DNA from 3 places in the Paenibacillus sp. AK002 genome. Region 3 is predicted to be linked to each of the others. Evidence: predicted binding sites of a transcription regulator. Region 3 holds the regulator's gene; each other region holds the start of a gene.
The links. The regulator Rex, encoded in region 3, represses fermentation and respiration genes when NADH is low (regulators of the CRP and FNR family bind a similar motif). The targets are predictions, from matches to a motif close to TTGTGAAATATTTCACAA.
Positions count from the first base shown of each region.

Region 1: a site for Rex is predicted at 2,054-2,071, ahead of M1D70_RS29505 (formate/nitrite transporter family protein). Genes of this name have one in related genera too.
Region 2: a site for Rex is predicted at 1,628-1,645, ahead of adhE (bifunctional acetaldehyde-CoA/alcohol dehydrogenase). Genes of this name have one in related genera too.

Region 1 covers NZ_CP096377.1:6,531,300-6,535,097, reverse strand. The annotation lists gene M1D70_RS29515 (TetR/AcrR family transcriptional regulator) at 1-370, shown strand, start outside; gene M1D70_RS29510 (MFS transporter) at 483-1,730, shown strand; gene M1D70_RS29505 (formate/nitrite transporter family protein) at 2,179-3,039, shown strand; gene M1D70_RS29500 (APC family permease) at 3,182-3,798, opposite strand, start outside.
Region 2 covers NZ_CP096377.1:2,421,037-2,424,834, forward strand. The annotation lists gene M1D70_RS10600 (formate/nitrite transporter family protein) at 1-229, shown strand, start outside; gene M1D70_RS10605 (hypothetical protein) at 468-626, opposite strand; gene M1D70_RS10610 (Crp/Fnr family transcriptional regulator) at 717-1,442, opposite strand; gene adhE (bifunctional acetaldehyde-CoA/alcohol dehydrogenase) at 1,717-3,798, shown strand, end outside.
Region 3 covers NZ_CP096377.1:2,589,116-2,592,913, reverse strand. The annotation lists gene M1D70_RS11520 (hypothetical protein) at 1-395, opposite strand, end outside; gene M1D70_RS11515 (cell wall elongation regulator TseB-like domain-containing protein) at 653-1,171, opposite strand; gene M1D70_RS11510 (amidohydrolase family protein) at 1,203-2,504, opposite strand; gene M1D70_RS11505 (redox-sensing transcriptional repressor Rex) at 2,479-3,144, opposite strand; gene dinG (ATP-dependent DNA helicase DinG) at 3,210-3,798, opposite strand, start outside.

The DNA of each region.
Region 1 (3,798 bases), 3.0 Mb from region 3:
AGCCGATTACGTCAGCTTTGAGGAGAAGCTTTACGGGATCGCGGATCACATGGTCGACGACTTTCAGAATCCGCTTACCAAAATCGCGGAGGAATTCTATATCAATCAGCCGGAAAATAAGACGATTGTGGGCGAAATGCTGGCCATCCTCCAAGGTCCGCGTACGCTCTACCGCGAAATTCTGGCAGAGGGAGCGGACGAGGGACGAATAGCGGCAGAGGATATCGACGAAATAGCCGTTATTTTCGGATCGCTTCTGGACGGGTTGTCGGTTTCGTACTACGAACGGTCCCAGGAGGAATCAAGACAGCTGTTCCGCAAGAGCGTAACGTACTTTTTGAACGGTGTGTTATCGGGTCAAGGCTCATAGCGTACTGTTCGGTAGGAGGATTTATCGAAAACGCTTTTCTTAGCTAACAGGCAAGGGCGTTTTCGCAAAAATAAATAAACCGAATAGTCGGTTTTAAACAGGGGGATGGAGTATGAAGCATTTGTTTGGCAACCGCGCGTTCGTGCTGTTGATGGTGTCTGATTTTATGCAAAATATCGGGATCTGGATCCGCAATATGGCGCTGTTGTTCTTCATTATGGAGCAGAGCAACCATGACCCGGTCGCCGTATCGCTGCTGACCGTGATTGAATACGCGCCGATCTTCGTGATTTCCATGATTGGCGGCGTACTGGCTGACCGTTGGCGTCCTAAGCGAACCATGATTTGGGGGGACATTTTAAGCTTCTTATCCATTCTGCTTATTTTGTTTGTTGTGTATGCGGGATATTGGCAGGCCGTGTTTGCGGTGACGCTGGTTTCGGCCGTCGTCTCGCAATTCTCGCAGCCATCGTCCATGAAGATCATCAAGCGGTGTTTGCCGGATGAGCATGTGCCCGCGGCCACGGCGTTATCCCAGACCTCGATGTCGCTGTTTATCATTTTGGGGCCTATGGTAGGCACGACGATTTATCAAGCATTTGGATTGCAGGCCTCTTTAATCAGCTTGCTGATTCTGTTCGGCGCTTCGGCGATCGTGTTGGCCTTTCTGCCTTCCACCGTGGACGAACCTTCCAAGGACTCGGAATCAGCCGGTTCGTTTGCAAAGGACATGAAGGCAGGCTTCACCTACATCGGTTCCAGCCGGCTGTTGAAGGTGCTGCTGGTGGTCTACGTTTTGTTGGCGCTGGGCAGCGGGCTCGTACAGCCGCTTGACATCTTCGTCATCACCGAGCGTCTCCAACTGGAGATGTCCAGCGTCCAGTGGTTCACTGCGCTTGAGGGCTTGGGCATGTTGATCGGCGGTGTGATCGCAGCGGTGATTGCGGGCAAAGTGAAAGGTTCCTACTTGCTGTTTGCGGGGCTGGCCTTCCTTGGACTCTCGACCTTTGTCGAGGTGCTGTCCCAGTGGCCGATCCTGACCGGCTCGATGCGCTTCGTCACCGGGGTGCTGATGGCCATGGCGCAGACGGTCCTGATGGCGGTGATGATGCAGCAGGTGGAAGAGAAATTCATCGGCCGGCTGAACGGCGTGATGACGCCGATATTTACCGGCATGCTGCTCATCGGCTCCGGGCTTACGGGATGGTATATGTCGGTCACCTCCATTGTCGTGGTGTATTTTACGGCAGGCGCGCTTTTCCTGCTGTCGTCGTTCATCAGCATGAAGCTGCCGATCGCCAAGGTGCCGGTGCAGGAAACGGAAGCCACTGTTAGGATGGAGACGGCGGCCAAGGCTTAACGGGCAAGTAATGCCGAGTCTGGCAGAGTGGTATCAAACACGAACGAATTTCGTACCTGGTAAAAGCAATCCAAAAGAGCGGTGCCGGGGCGAGTCCCGGGCACCGCTTTTTCGGCATATGCGATTTCTTGAAGGAAGCGAAAGGCAGTCACCCCGCTAAAGTTAATCCAAAGCTCCACCCGTGGACAAGGTGCTATGCCTATATCCATATCTCGCGTAAATGGGCACACCGAATCCGATCTATGTTACTCGCTGCAGCGTGGTCAGCAGATAAAGGCATACTGAACATCACATCTGCACCTGTCCGTCCCTGACGGACATGATCGTGATATAATTCACGTTCTTGCCAAAGAAGCTGCGTTACAATGTTGGTAACGATAACACGAATATCATGAGCTGCATTCGGATAGATAGACAAGGCGGATGCGGAAGAAATGAGGGAGTGACCATGGCTTACCATAAACCTGAGCGCATTGCGGAGATTACCGTGGAGAACGGGGTGAAAAAAGCGCATAACTCCGCCATAAACGTGATGATATTAGGATTCCTTGCTGGGGCATTTATTGCGCTCGGCTTTTTGCTTGACATACGCGTGATTGCCGGAGCGTCTCCGGAATGGGGAGGGATTGCCGGTTTTGTAGGCGCGGCGGTATTCCCCGTCGGATTGATTCTTGTCCTGCTTGCAGGCGGGGAGCTGCTGACGGGCAACATGATGGCCGTGTCCTTGGCCAGATTCAAGAGACGAATTTCCACGAAGGAGATGATGCGGAATTTAGCGCTTGTCACGGTCAGCAATATGTTGGGAGCGTTATTCGTCGCTTACTTCTTCGGCCATGTGACCGGTCTGACAGGCAGCGGCGTTTACCTGGAGAAGCTGGTGGACATGGCAGGGCATAAGCTGGACGACAGCTTCCTGCAAGCCTTCTTGTCGGGCATTGGGTGCAACTGGCTCGTAGCCCTCGCCGTATGGCTGTCCTACGGATCGGATCAGATGAGCGGCAAAATTCTCGGGATCTGGTTTCCGACCATGGCGTTTGTCGCCATCGGGTTTCAGCACGTGGTGGCCAACATGTTTCTCATTCCGGCAGCGATTTTTGAAGGCTATTACAGCTGGGGCGAGTATCTGATGAACTTCATTCCGGTATGGCTGGGCAATTTCGTTGGCGGCGCGTTATTTGTGGGAGCGACATACGGAACCGTGTATTTAAAGAAGGAGAACCATGCCGCAGCCGCTCCGCTCGGCGAGCAGGGGCCTGCGCCATCGGCTAGCTCCCCTCAACAGGTTCATTCCGCGCAGAACGCTTCATAATGCCGAAAGCCTGGCGAGCGTCTGGTTTAAAGAAAAAGCTGCGTTCAACCGTCCTGTATGTAGAAGGTAGAGGATGAACGCAGCTTTTTGTCGTGATGGGCGAGGCTGTTCCCAGTAATGAATCAAGCAGGGAACAAGCCCGCTATTTTTTTAAATGGTAGGGAACCGTCGTGATGATCACGTCTCTCCGATACAGGAGATGTGCCCGGATGAGCAGGCTGGATTGATTGTGCAGGAAATTATGCCAGCCCTTCTTGGGGATGAACTGCGGAATGACGACGGTAACCTGATAGTCGGATTCGCTTGCCTTGCGCTGCACGGTATCGATGAATTTCGTCAGCGGCTGAATGATGCTCCGATAAGGCGAGTGCAGCGTCACCAGCCGGATGTCCGGCTGCCACTTTTTCCATTTTTCCTGGAAGGCGACCTCCTCCTCCCGCTCGAACGGCACGTACACCGCGATGATTTGGCCCGCTCCCAGCGATTTGGCGTAATTCAGCGAGTTCTCCACCACATGCGTGATTCCTGCCACAGGCAGGATGATGACATTCCCCTCAATCGGCTTAACCGGATCGCAGGTCGTAATCCGGAGCTGGTCCGCTACCGCCTCGTAATGCTTGCGGATCCGGGTGAAAATCCAGATGATCAGCGGCAGGAATATCAGGACGGTCCACACCTGGGCGAATTTCGTAAAGAAAAAGATCATGGTCACGATAAAGCTGATGCATGCGCCGGTGGTGTTAATGATCAGCTTGACGA
Region 2 (3,798 bases), 170 kb from region 3:
ATGGTGGTGCCTGTTTGCCTTCATTGCGACAGGGTATGAGCATAGCGTAGCGAACATGTCGCTTCTGACGCTGGCGACGATATTGCCGGGACATCCCGAGACGGTATCCATCGGCGGCTGGATCAGCAACATGGTGCCGGTCACGCTGGGGAATATCATTGGCGGCGGGTTGTTTGTAGGCATGGCTTACTGGTTTATCTCTTCGGGAAAAGGGAACAAGCAAAAGTAGGCTATGATAGGCGGTGTTGCGGAGGAATTCCATCCTCCTAGTTCATTGTCGGATGAAGTCCAACCTGGTGAATAAACTTAAAGAAACCGTTCTTGGTTAATGGTCTGTCATTCGTCCATTTGCCAAGCAACGGTTTCTTTTTTTTGTATACAAATAGGAGGGCAATAGCACAAATAAGCTGTCCTCCTCAGTCATTGAACTGAAAGGACAGCCGTGAGAATCTTGCCTTCCAAATCGTTTACCGATGTTCCACCAGGTCAATCGCACCAAGCACCATATGAGCCAGTCCGAAGCCTAGAATACCGGTTGCAGCGAATTTATACCTGCTGCAAAGCAGAGCGGCACCCGAAGCAGAAACCACGGTTCCAAGAACAGCAGGAATCAAACCTTCACGCATGCTGAGCACTCCCTTTGATTTGGTTTGGAAAGACAAGGTTTATTGTAAGCAGATGCCCGTATATTATGCACCGAAGGGGCTTTAGGCGGATCAAATCCGGCAGATTTCGTTCGGACACAGCTCGCAGTGGCATATTTCCTGCAGCATCGGCAGATCTTTGATAACAATCATGCCGCCGGCATATTCGATGGCGTCCTTTTTGCGAAGGTCGCTCAGCATCCGGTTCACGCTTTCGCGGGTGGCCCCGATCATGTTCGAAAGATCGGTATGGGTAATCTTTTTGTTGATGAGAATGGTGCCATCCTCTTGATGCTGCCCGTAGGTATTGCCCAGACGAATCAGCGTCGACGTTAATGCGCCGGGCTTGCCGTACATCATGAGATCACGGAATTTGGTCTGCGTGATGCGGTGGTGTATACCCATCCACTTCATGAAATCAATCGCGAAGTCGCAATGCTGGCAGATCAACAGCTCCAGTTCCTTGTGCTCGATGACCCCGACTACGCTGTCCTCAAGCACCTCTGCCGAAAAACTGTGGTTGTTGCTGAAGAATGGATCGGCTTGCCCGACCATGTCTCCTGGATGGTACATATATAGAATAAGCTCTTTGCCTTCATCCGTCGATTTGGTTAATTTAATTCTTCCTTGTTTAACGAAGTACAGCTTGTCGGCGAAGTCGCCTTCCCAGAACAAATGCGATCCTTCAGGGAGTACCCTTTCCTTCATGGTAACCAGCAGACGGTTGCGGTTTTGTTCCGAGAAGCACTGCGTGTTCCCTAAGTTTTCGATTTCCATTACATGGTCTACAGTTTTCATGGTGGTATCCCCCAACATCCTAAAATTTGATCTGTTTAATCTTTAAATACATTATAACGTGAAAACATTCACTTGTGGGGCGGAACAAGAGGGAAATCATGGCGAATTTTCAAACATTGTGATCTCTTTCACTTGAAAGAGGGAAAAGACAGGTATAAATCACACAGAAAAGATAAATTTTAATATTGTGAAATATTTCACATGATTTAAGAAGCGTCTGTGTTACGATCGAAGCGTAGACAGAAAGAACATGAACCATGGGAGGATGAGAGATATGGCTGTGAGCAAAGGAACAACGGTTGAAGTGAAGGGACAAACGGCAGCAGAGTACATTCAAGGTCTGATCGACAAGGCGAATCGGGCAAAAGAAAAGTTTATGAAACTCGATCAGGAGCAAGTCGACGGAATTGTGCAGGCCATGGCCATGGCCGGACTTGAGAAGCACATGCAGCTGGCGAAAATGGCGGTTGAAGAAACGGGTCGCGGCGTGTATGAAGACAAAATCATCAAAAACCTGTTTGCCACGGAGTATATCCACAACAGCATCAAGTACGACAAAACGGTAGGTATCATCGAAGACAATGCCTATGACAGCTTCCAAAAAATTGCGGAGCCGATCGGGATCATCATGGGGATCACACCGGTAACCAATCCGACCTCGACTACCATATTCAAGGCGCTGATCTCCATCAAAACAAGAAACCCGATCATCTTCGGTTTCCATCCATCCGCGCAGGCATGCAGCAGGGAAGCCGCGCTCATCCTGCGGGACGCCGCCGTGAAACAAGGCGCTCCGGCCGACTGCATCCAGTGGATCGAGGCTCCTTCCATGGATAAAACCAATACACTCATGAACCATCCTGACGTTGCCTGCATTCTGGCTACGGGCGGATCGGCGATGGTCAAAGCAGCATACAGCTGCGGCAAGCCAGCCCTCGGCGTAGGTCCCGGCAACGTGCCGTGCTTCATCGAGAAGAGCGCGGACCTCGATCAAGCGGTGAACGACTTGATTCTATCCAAGACGTTTGATAACGGCATGATCTGCGCATCCGAGCAAGCCGTCATTATCGAAGAGCCGATCTATCATACCGTGAAGAAAAAAATGATCGCCAGCGGCTGTTATTTCGTGAACAAGGAAGAGCTGGCGAAGCTGACCGCGCATGCCATGGTAGCGGATAAATGCGCCGTCAATCCTACCATCGTCGGACAGCCGGCAGCCAAGATTGCCGAGGCTTGCGGCTTTGAGGTGCCGGAAAGCACCAAGATCCTAGTCGCCGAGCTAGAGGGAGTCGGTCCCGCTTATCCGTTGTCCGCCGAGAAGCTGAGCCCGGTGCTGGCTTGCTATAAAGTGAAAGACGCGGAAGAGGGCATCACGCGCGCCGAAGAGATGGTTGCTTTTGGCGGCATGGGCCACTCGTCGGTCATCCACTCGCACAATGAGGACGTCATTCTGAAATTCTCGGATCGCATGAAGACCTGCCGCATCCTGGTCAACCAGCCTTCCTCGCAAGGCGGCATCGGGGATATCTACAACACGAACCTGCCGTCGCTGACGCTCGGCTGCGGTTCGTATGGCCGGAATTCCACGTCGTCGAACGTGACGGCCGTCAATCTCATCAACGTGAAAAGGGTGAACCGCAGAACCGTGAATATGCAGTGGTTTAAAGTACCGGACAAAATATACTTTGAAAAAGGCTCGACGCAGTATCTCGCCAAAATGCCTGACATCACCCGCGTCGCGATCGTAACCGACCCCATGATGGTGAAGCTGGGATATGTGGAGCGGGTAGAGCATTACCTGCGTCAGCGCAGACTGCCGGTAGCCATCGAGGTGTTCTCGGAAGTCGAGCCGGATCCTTCGACAACGACAGTAGAACGGGGTACGGAGATGCTGGAACGGTTCCAGCCGGACTGCATCATCGCCCTCGGCGGCGGATCGCCGATGGATGCCGCAAAAGCGATGTGGCTGTTCTATGAATATCCGGATACGGACTTCAACAACCTGAAGCAAAAATTCATGGATATCCGCAAACGGGTCTATAAATATCCGAAGCTGGGACGGAAGGCGAAATTCGTAGCCATTCCGACAACGTCGGGAACGGGCTCGGAAGTAACTTCGTTCGCCGTCATCACGGACAAAGTGCAGGGAAATACCAAATACCCGCTGGCAGACTATGAGCTGACGCCGGACGTGGCGATCATCGATCCGGAATTCGTGTACACCTTGCCTAAAACGGCGGTGGCCGATACCGGCATGGACGTCCTGACGCATGCGATTGAAGCCTACGTATCGGTGATGGCTAGCGATTACACGGATGGGCTTGCCATCAAAGCCATCCAGCTGGTGTTCCAATAT
Region 3 (3,798 bases):
GCCAGCTGCTCGAGCGATGATTGAATATCGGTATACTGCTTATTGTCCATCGCTTCGGCAACCGACAGCATCGCTTGCTCCCACCATTGATCCAATGCTTCCGAGGAATGGTCCTCCACCTGGATTCTCAATTCCCGCTTGCCGATCACGGACTTGCCTTCCTGCTTAATATGCTGAACCAAACCTTGTAAATTCGCATCCGGAGCCAAATCAAGATTCAAAGTCACGGTATCCTGTTTAATATCTATATGAGAACTTTTCACGCCATCGTATTGTGACACAACAGTTGCGAGCGGATTCTGCAAAGCCATCTGCCGATACAGAAACCAACCGCCAAAGAGGACCGATGCTGAGATCACGACAGTCAGCATGATAGGTACAATGCGCAGTTTCATGAAGTTCCTCCTTCAATTTCGATATGAAATTTTGTATAGCAATTGCAGCACAATAATACATATAACAACGATATATAGTGACGCATGTAATTGATCTGCTTAATTCGTACAAGTACGAGTATATCACATCTTATATACTTTTTCATGCTTGTCTGTGAAAATATTTAGAACAGTTTTACCAATTCATTTCTGTATGCGCTTACATATTTATGTGCCAAAGAGGCATCCCTATAAGGGGACGCCTTTCATTTGTTTTATTATTGATTAGGAAGAATAATATCATTTCCGATGGCGTTTCCGTCTTGAAAACGATAGAATCTGTAGCCGCGCTGACCGTTGTTTTCATACTGCAGCTGCCAGGCATACTCGCCTTCATACATTCCCGGCAGCAATCGCTTGATGACCGCACCCGGCATTTCGTTACGGATCTGGTCCCGCATCACGGCCTCTGACATGCCCGTATTCAATAACACGGACTGAACGGCATCTGCCCCTTCAACAGGAACGTTATCGTCCGTAAACTTCACCCAGACCATGCGGTCTTGGTTGTCTTTATCTTTCCCGCTGACCACCCAATAGTTATTGTCCTCGCCCCATACCGATTTATAGGTCTTGTCGGACGAGACCAATTGGCCATGCTGTTTCGCTGCAAGGATCGCCATTCTTTCTTCATTCCACGTATCTTTCATAACATAGGAATAATAGAGCTGTAGGCCAAGCAATAGTAGCAGGACGCCGGACACGCTCAGCAGTATCCACTTCGTTTTTTTCTTCAAATCCGTCTTCCTCGCTCCCCTTGATTATTCCCTAGAGGGTTGTAAGACGCTCAAATGCACGCTGCGCTTCCCGGCGGATGCGTTCCTCGTCGAGAGTAAGGCTCGCGCCATTCTTCACCACCTGCTTGCCGTCAACCCATACATGCTCTACATCCTTCGCGCTGGCAGAGTAGATCGCGTGAGAAATATAGTCGGTCCGCGGAAGGAAATGCGCCTGATCCGTATTCAATGCGATCATATCGGCTTTCATCCCTACCGCGAGCGTACCGATATCCTCAAGGAAAGCGGACTTGGCTCCGTACTCCGTACCCATTCGAAGCGCTTCGGAGGCCGGAATGGCCGTCGGATCCCCGCTTACTCCTTTATGGATCAGGGCAGCCAGCCGCATCTCTTCGAACATATCCAGGTTATTGTTGCTAGCAGGTCCGTCGGTACCGAGCGACACCGTTACGCCGGCTTTCAGCAGCGCAGGTACGCGGGCGACTCCGCTGGCAAGCTTCAAATTGCTTCCGGGATTATGCGATACGGCTACTTGATGCTTGGCCAAGACTTCGATTTCTTCATCGGTCAGATGAACGGCATGCGCAAGAAGCGTAGGACGGGAGAACATGCCCAGCTTCTCCAAATGGGCAACGGGGCGAAGTCCGTAATCCTTAACATTCTGAGCCACTTCGGTTTCCGTTTCGGACATATGGGTATGCAAAGGCAGGTTCAAGTCATGGGATGCTTGAACGAATTTTTCGATGAAATCCGGCGGGCAGGTATAAGGCGCGTGCGGCGAGATCATCGTCGTAATTCTGCCGTCAGCCTTGCCATGCCAATCCTTCGCGAATGCCACCGCCTCATCCAGCTTCTGCTGCTGTACCTCGGGCGGGCATAAACCGATTACGCCGCGCGTCAGGACACCGCGCATTCCCGAGTCCTGGACAACCTTCGCGACCTGATCCATATGGTCATACATATCGACAAACGTCGTGGTTCCGCCCTTGATCATCTCCAGCACGGAGAGCGATGTGCCCCAATATACGTCGTCTGACGTGAATTTGGCTTCCATCGGCCACATTTTTTCCTGAAGCCATACCTGCAGCGCCAGATCGTCGCCATAACCGCGGAGAAGCGACATGGCGGCATGTCCATGCGTGTTCACCAATCCAGGCAGGAAGAACAGATGGGTTCCGTCGATAATCTCTGTTCCCTCTTCCACGACGGGCTCCTCTTCGCCCAGGTACGTGATCCTGTCGTTCTCAACCACCATGTATCCGCGAAGCACGGATCGGTCTTCCTCCAGTACAGCAAACGTTCCGTTCTTAACCATCCACTTCGTTGTTGTCATGTGCTGCATCCTCCTTGCCGTTATCCAAATAATAGGCCAAACTTTGCAAATCCGTTGTAAAATCAGCCGTATGAATCCGGATATGGGCTGGGGCTTTCAGGATGGTTGGCGCAAAGTTCAGAATCGCCTCGATCCCTGAGGCGATAAGCTGATTCGCTACGTTCTGCGCTTCGAAATCCGGAACGGTGATAATTCCGATTCGAATGCCGTGCTCATGAACCGTCTTCTCCAGCTCTTCCATCGGCTGTACGACCAAATTGTTAATTTTCATGCCAACTTTGGGAGAATACGAATCGAAAATCGCCACAATCTTCATATTATCCTTCAGGAATGCATTGTAATTCGATAATGCATGTCCAAGATTACCGGCCCCGACCAATGCGACATTGATCTTCTGGTCCAGCTTCAGAATCTGGCGAATCTTCTCGATCAGATAAGAAACATCATATCCGATCCCTTTCCGTCCAAAATCACCGAAATACGCCAGGTCCTTACGAATTTGAGCAGGATTGAGGTCCAGCTTCTGTCCCAGCTCCTGGGAGGAAACCGTGGAAACCTCCCTCTTCTGAAGCTCATTCAAATAGCGCAAGTATACAGGTAATCTGCGGACCACGGCTTCCGAAATTTTTTCCGATTTCATGCATGCTCCCCCTAATAATAGGCTAATAACTACATCTTTTTTTGTTGATCGTGCTTGGTTTCACTTTATTCAGCTTGGTTTCCCGCGCTTGCCTCTTCCTGCAGCCATTCCGAAATTCGGGGAACGATCCCCTCTGTCGGCATGTGCTCCATCTTCGGCCCCGGCAAGGAATATAAGAAATACTTCCCGTAATAGGATTCAATGACCCGGGTATCGTACACGATCACGATCCCTTTATCTTGTGCTGTTCTCACCAGACGCCCAAACCCCTGTTTGAAACGAATGACCGCTTGCGGAACCGAAAGCTTCATGAAGGGATTCTTCTTCTGCTGCTGCAGCAGTTCGCTCTTGGCTTCGACCAAGGGGTGATTCGGCGGCTGGAACGGCAGCCGGACGATGGCTAGACAAGTCAGCGCCTCACCCGGGATGTCTACCCCTTCCCAGAAGGAGCTGGTGCCCAGCAGCACGGAAGCGCTGTTGTCCTGAAATCTTCGGATTAACTTGGTACGGCTGGTTCCGTCCATACCTTGTCCCAATACCGTGATGTCGCTTGATGCCAGCGCTTCTTTCAGCGGCTCGTGCACCTGGCGCAGCATCCGGTACGAAGTGAACAGGACGAGCATGCGGCCATGTGTAGCGACGGCCGTATCGGCC